2 regions of the Paenibacillus sp. J2R1T-4 genome follow, and region 2 is predicted to be linked to the other one. Evidence: predicted binding sites of a transcription regulator. Region 2 holds the regulator's gene; the other holds the start of a gene.
What was found. The regulator NrdR, encoded in region 2, represses ribonucleotide reductase genes. The targets are predictions, from matches to a motif close to AACACNATATATNGTGTT.
Positions count from the first base shown of each region.

Region 1: AC58QD_RS31475 (adenosylcobalamin-dependent ribonucleoside-diphosphate reductase) is a predicted target of NrdR. The motif match lies at 2,238-2,255, and genes of this name have one in related genera.

Region 1 is NZ_JCAUBA010000034.1:1,730-5,148, forward strand. Features, by position in the region: gene AC58QD_RS31475 (adenosylcobalamin-dependent ribonucleoside-diphosphate reductase) at 1-2,076, opposite strand, end outside; gene dat (D-amino-acid transaminase) at 2,554-3,393, shown strand.
Region 2 is NZ_JCAUBA010000010.1:141,573-144,991, reverse strand. Features, by position in the region: gene AC58QD_RS17975 (polyprenyl synthetase family protein) at 1-525, shown strand, start outside; gene AC58QD_RS17970 (CobW family GTP-binding protein) at 532-1,506, opposite strand; gene AC58QD_RS17965 (hypothetical protein) at 1,594-1,770, shown strand; gene nrdR (transcriptional regulator NrdR) at 1,819-2,298, opposite strand; gene AC58QD_RS17955 (alpha/beta-type small acid-soluble spore protein) at 2,407-2,616, shown strand; gene AC58QD_RS17950 (lytic transglycosylase domain-containing protein) at 2,681-3,271, opposite strand; gene coaE (dephospho-CoA kinase) at 3,268-3,419, opposite strand, start outside.

The sequences.
Region 1 (3,419 bases), on a different contig from region 2:
TGGCGTGTTGAACTTGTAAGTCGCACCGCGAAGGATCTGCGGACGGCGTTTGTATTGCTTATCGAATACTTGCTGGGTCTTAGGATCAATGGTGACCGCAAGTTTGTCGGAGATTTCAGCTAATTCATGCTTTGGTTGTGCTGTCGCTGCTGTTACGGCTTCGGCTTCCTCAACAACCACTGTCTTAGCAGCAGACTCTTCCTTCTTTTCTTCCTTAGCAGTTGAAAGAACTTGCACATCACGGCTGCCGTCACGGTAGATCGTCACGCCCTTGCAACCGAGGTCGAAAGCAAGCTCATACAATTCCTTCGTCTCTTCGACGGTGAAGTCATGGGGAGCATTCGCTGTCTTGGAGATCGAGCTGTCGACCCATTTCTGGATCGCCGCTTGCACTCGGATATGATCTTTTGCAGATAGGCTCATCGAAGTTACGAAATAGTCCGGCAGATCCTTTTCCGGATTCTTATCCTTCCACTCTTGTGCGATCGGAACGTACTGCCTGTCGAAGCCAAGACGGCTTTGACGGAAATATTCGAAGGCGAAATAAGGCTCAATACCCGTTGATGTTCCTACCATTGTTCCTGTGCTGCCTGTAGGCGCTTGAGTAATGACCGTTACGTTACGGATCCCCTTCTTAGTGATCGCGGAACCAACTTCAGGATAAGTAGCTACCATTTGCTTCATGAAGCCGCTTTGCAAGAACTTATCTTGATCATAATGCTGGAACGAACCTTTCTCACCGGCAATATCTGCCGAGGACAGGTAAGCCTCGCGAGCCATGAAACCATACAATTTATCAAGGAATACAAGCGATTCCGCACTGCCGTAACGAACCTCAAGCTTAATCATTAGCTCAGCAAGTCCCATAGTACCTAGACCTACCCGACGCTCGCCTTGCTGGTTAATCCGGTTCTCTTCAAAGTGGTAAGGAGTCTTGTCAATTACGTTATCGAGGAAACGCACCGAGTATCGAACGGTCTTCCCAAGCTCATCCCAAGCTACATCATGGTTTTTCTCATCATAGAATTTAGATAGATTTACCGCTGACAAGTTACATACTCCCCAAGCTGGCAGCCCTTGCTCACCGCATGGATTCGTACAAATAATCGGGTTGAAATACCAGCTGTTAGACATCTGGTTGTAGTACTCCATGAACACTACGCCAGGCTCCGCTGATTTCCAGGCGGATTCAATAATCGTGTGCCATACTTCGCGCGCCTTAACGGTACGGTAAGTGCGAACAGCTTTGCCGGCTTGCTGCCATTTGGCCAGGTCGCCGTCCCAAGTATCATTGTAAGTCGGGTCTGAAGTATCCGGGAACACCAAGTCCCAATCCAGATCTTCCTTCACAGCTTTCATGAACGCATTGCTGACGCAAACGGACAAGTTAGCGTTCGTAATCTGACCCATAGTTGACTTAACGGTGATGAAATCGACCAGATCCGGATGCCAGTCGTTAATCATCAGCATCAACGCTCCGCGGCGGCTGCCTCCCTGTTCGATCAATCCAGTCGTATAGCTGAACAGACCGCCCCAAGATACTGCACCGCTGGAGGAGCCGTTAACACCTCTAACTACGGAACGGCGAGGACGCAAAGAGGACAAATTGATCCCAACACCGCCGCCGCGCGACATAATTTCAGTCATCTCAGACAGCGTGCTCATAATCCCACCGCGGCTGTCATGCGGGGATGGAATAACGTAACAGTTGAACAGCGTGAGCTCATCGCTTGCGCCTGCTCCAGCTGCAATCCGACCGCCTGGAACTAGCTTCCAGTCCTCCAATATATAATTGAATTTCTCTTTCCATTCCTTCTGTTTCTCCGGAGAGGCTTCTACTGATGCCATTGCTGTAGCCAATCGGTCCCACAATTGCTCTGGTGTATGTTCAACATTTAATGTTAATTTCTCAATCGTAGATTCGAACAACTCTCCATTGCGCAGCTTAATCGTCACTTGACGCCCTTTGCGTGCAACAACCTCGCCAACATCCTTACTCGGGAATTTCGGGTCGTCTTTGGTAAGAACGAGAACGGTATCTCCAACCTTAGTATGTTCTGTATCCGCATCTTTCATGGCATAACGGTCCAAAAATATTTTCTCGCTTAACCCTTCCAAACGCTTCGCTTGTACTGTTTCCAAAACGAAAACCTCCCAAATTAGAGTAACTTTTCAGCAAAACTTGATAAATTTCATGCATTATGATATGTAGCTTCTATCTGAATTCGTGTAGAACTTCTACAATATATTGTGCCAGAATGTCATTATACAATACTATATGTGGTATATCTAGCAGATGACCCGTTATTTTCCGCCTAATATAGGAACTACAATCACATTCTCTTGTTTTTTCTCTATGAATCTCTCTTTTTTAAAAAACAGGTCCTATACAACACCAAGCCCAGATCCCCGGAAAACCAGTTTACTATGAGAACGCTTGTTTGTCCACTGGATTTATGGTTCGTTGATTTTTTGACCCATTACTGTTTTTTGACAACCACATGCCCTCTTGCTACTATTATCAAAAGTAACCCAATGGAGGTGTCGGACAAGATGAATTGGCTCCTAAGTAATGATCGGATTATTCCTAGAAATGAGGCCTCAATCTCCTATTTGGATCGGGGATACGTATTCGGCGATGGGATCTATGAAGTGTTCAGAGTATACAAGGGACGTATGTTCGAAAGCGAACTGCACTATACACGATTAGAACGCAGCCTGCGAGAGATTAAACTGCAAATGCCATACCCTATTGAACAACTGGACCGCTATTTGAAGCAAATGATTGAGAAAGAGCAGCTTAGTGAGGGGACTGTTTATTTGCAAATCACACGGGGTGCGGCACCCAGAACACATGCTTTTCCAGCCCAGACTGAACCTGTCCTGATCTCCTACTGCTCACCGCTTGCAAGACCGCTCGAATCGATGTCGCGAGGCATCTCCGTAATAACAACACCAGATATAAGATGGTTGCGTTGTGATATCAAAACCTTGAACCTATTACCCAACATACTTGCCAAACAAACAGCGATTGATCAAGGTGTAGATGATGTTATCTTCCATCGGGAAGGAACGGTTACGGAAAGCAGTTCTTCCAATGTATTCGCTGTAAAAAACGGGACCCTCTACACACATCCTGCTAATAATCTTATTCTGCACGGGATAACTCGGCTGGTCATACGAGATCTGGCTGATGAACTCCGAATTCCTTTTATTGAAGAAACTTTTCTGCTCCAAGACCTGGTATCCGCAGATGAGGTGTTTATCGCCAGCACGACCGGTGAGGTAACGCCTGTTATTACTATTGATGGTTCGCAAGTACATAATGGACAGCCAGGCCCTATTGTGCGTAAACTCCAGGAAGCTTTTGAGGCGCGGATTCAATTGTTGTGAGCGGGTATTGGTAAGCTGGTGGAAGA
Region 2 (3,419 bases):
GTTCTTGGTCAACATCTCGATCTAAGCAATTCGATCCAATCCGAGCAAGATTATATGACTATGATTCGAGAGAAATCAGGTTCACTTCTAAGACTTTCATGTTTTATTGGCTATTCAACTGCTGGGGTTCAAGACAAGGCAACATCCGAAGTAATGGACGAGTTGGCCGATACGATTGGAATTATATGTCAGATCAGAAATGATATACAAGATGTAAAAAATTGGGAAACGAAAAGTGATTTATTGCAGAAGAAAAAAACATTACCGGTGTTGTATATGTTAGCCGATGAGGGAGAAGGATTTGCACCCCTTCAGAATTATTACGAGGGAAAAATCAGTCAAGCTGAGTTTCTGAATCACAAAGAAGCATGCATGGAATATATAGAACGATGCGGCTGCATAGAGTACGCCTTAATTATTATGACCCTGTTCAAGAACAGGGCCGATCAATTACTAGAGCTCCTGGACGTTGACTCTGAGTGGAAGATAGTCTTTCGCAAGCTGACTCTCGGTTCATCCTCTTGAAGACTCTTACAACAATTCCTCCAGATTCCGCTTTACTACTTCCGCATCAAAATGTTCTCCGATAAACACTGCCACATCAGGAACTTCTTTCTGAGGCATAATCTTCATGAAATCCAGTTGACGGTAAGCATATTGGAACATGAATCTTGAATTGGTATCGGTAAATGTTAGTATTCCTTTGGCTCGATACACTTCTGCAGGCATCGTTTGCATGAATTGTTCGAAGCGTTCACTATCTACTGGCTTATCCATATAGTGAGTGAATACCATTACATGGTTATGTGAAGGGTGAAAAGGAAATAGCGGCTTGGGCCCTTCAACATCCGGCACATTGTTTTTTTGCTCTGACCTGCTAGGACGGCTGCTCAAGCTCCATACCAGATTCCATTCCAACTCACATTTTACGGTCTGTACGATCTGCGCTCGTTCGTTCCATTCCTGGATAAGAGTAAGCAGTGATTGTGCTTGCTCCGATGAAACTAGATCCATCTTATTCAATACAATGAGGGATGCGGCGCGCAGCTGTTCCTTCATTAATCGATATGTCTGACCTTTTGCCGTCTCATTTTGTTCCAGCAGGTGGGCAGCATCCATGACGGTTACGATGCCTTTAACATCCATTCTTACTAACAATGAAGCTTCTGTAACTCCATCGAGAAGCTCCATCGGATTAGCTACCCCTGAGCACTCCACGAATATTACATCTGGTTGGTGTTCCTCCGCCAGTCTAAGAATCTCCATGCTCAAATCTCCGCTGACCGTGCAGCATATGCAGCCGCTTAACATTTCCTTCATCGGAATATCGGCTTCAACCTCTAGTCCATCCAGATTGACATCGCCAATCTCGTTCATTAGGACAGCCGCTTTCATCCCTTGCTGCTTGGCTTGCTCAAGCAAATGAAGAAGAAGGGTTGTTTTCCCGCTTCCTAGAAAACCTGCCAATATATAGACCGGAATTAAGTTATTGTGCTTGTTGTCCATTATATGCATCCTTACCTTTCGTAACGTATCCGTATAGTCGTTCCTGAATCATGGGATTCTAATCAGCGAAGGAGGTGGCACCCTAAGATGGATCCAGAAGAAATCAAAGCAATGGAACCGAAATACACGGGTAACACCAGACATTTGACAGAAGGCGAAGCTGCTGCCATCAAGAATAACGATCCCACATACGATGATAATGAGGATAGCTTGCTTGAGGACATACCAGCAGTCGCCCTTATGGGCGCAAATCGCCCGCAGTAAACAACAGGAAACAAGAACCTTATCCGTCAGGATGGGTCCTTGTTTCTTTTAAGGTTTGGGTACTCCGTCCGAATTATGCTTCCCTAGCAGTTGCGTTAGCTCCTTCATAAACATGTTGATGTCTTTGAATTGACGATAGACGGAAGCAAACCGGACAAAAGCCACTTCGTCAACAGGATGCAGTTGCTCCATAACGAGCTCGCCTATCTCGCGGCTTGCTACTTCTGCATGAGCTTGACTGCGTAATTCTTTCTCTACCTCTGATACGATATACTCTAATTGTTCCATAGAAACAGGACGTTTCTCGCACGCTCGTATGAGCCCTCGCAACATCTTGTCCCGGCTGAACTCTTCTCTGCTTCCGTCTTTTTTGATTACGATTAGCGGAGTTTCCTCAATCATCTCGAAGGTAGTGAACCTTCTCAAGCATCGATCACATTCTCTTCGTCTGCGAATGGATTTGTTCTCATTGGCAGGTCTAGAATCCAGCACCTTTGTGCCTGCATTGTCGCAAAATGGGCATTTCATCCGTCTTCCCTCCTTCTATTGGTGCTCGCATTATTTTCCAAGTATTCTCTGAATGATTTATTTTCACACGAGCATAATACATTTACGAACGACAAGGAGGTGAACATAATGGCATCAAGAAACTCTCTTGTAGTCCCACAGGCAAATCAAGCTTTGGACCAACTGAAGTACGAGGTTGCCCAGGAGCTGGGTATCTCCATTCCGCAAGACGGATACTATGGAAATATGGCTACTCGTGACGCAGGTTCAATAGGTGGAAGTATAACTCGCCGTTTGGTACAAATCGCTGAGCAAACGTTAGCAGGTTCCTCTTACTAATCACAAAAATCACAATTTATGGAAGTGTCGGATTGCTCTAATACGGAGCTTGTCCGGCACTATATTAACGTTCTGAAGAAAGCGCAAGACCTAACTCTTCCTGATAAAGATTCGAATACTTATTGTGATAGTATATCACTCGTTGGATATAGTGACGAGTCTCCCCAAAAGGAATCTGATCGATATTCTTGAGCGTACCGTCCCAAGTGTTATTTTGCAACCATTTACGAACATTGCCTGGGCCAGCGTTGTAAGCTCCTAACATAGCAATGCGGTTGCCATTGAACTGATTAGAGAGGGAATTTAAGTACCAAGCCCCGACCTCTATATTAACATCCGGTCTCTCCAGTGCATTCAACGTTCGATCCGAATAATCCGCTTTGTCTACAATCCATTGAGCAGTATCCGGCATGAGCTGCATAAGTCCAATCGCCCCTTTTCGAGACGTCTTATCTGGATTGTAGTTCGTCTCAACCCGAATGATCGCTGCAATAAGAAAGGGGTCCACACTATAATTTTGAGCGCTAATCTTTATATCGTCTTTATAATAAATCGGGTACATCCATGTTCCCAGAAGCTTCGTATTATAGAACAGAAACACAACAAAAAGTAACAGCAACAAAGCAAATATACGTTTTTTTCGAAAAAACTTCATCCCAATCCCTTTCTGTACCAGAATGCTTCAACCTGTTTTTCGGTCTCTTCTAACGTTCCGCTATTATCAATAATAATGTCAGCCAACAGCTTCTTGTCCTCAATCGGCATTTGTGAACATAACCGCAGTTCCGCTTGCTCTTGAGTAA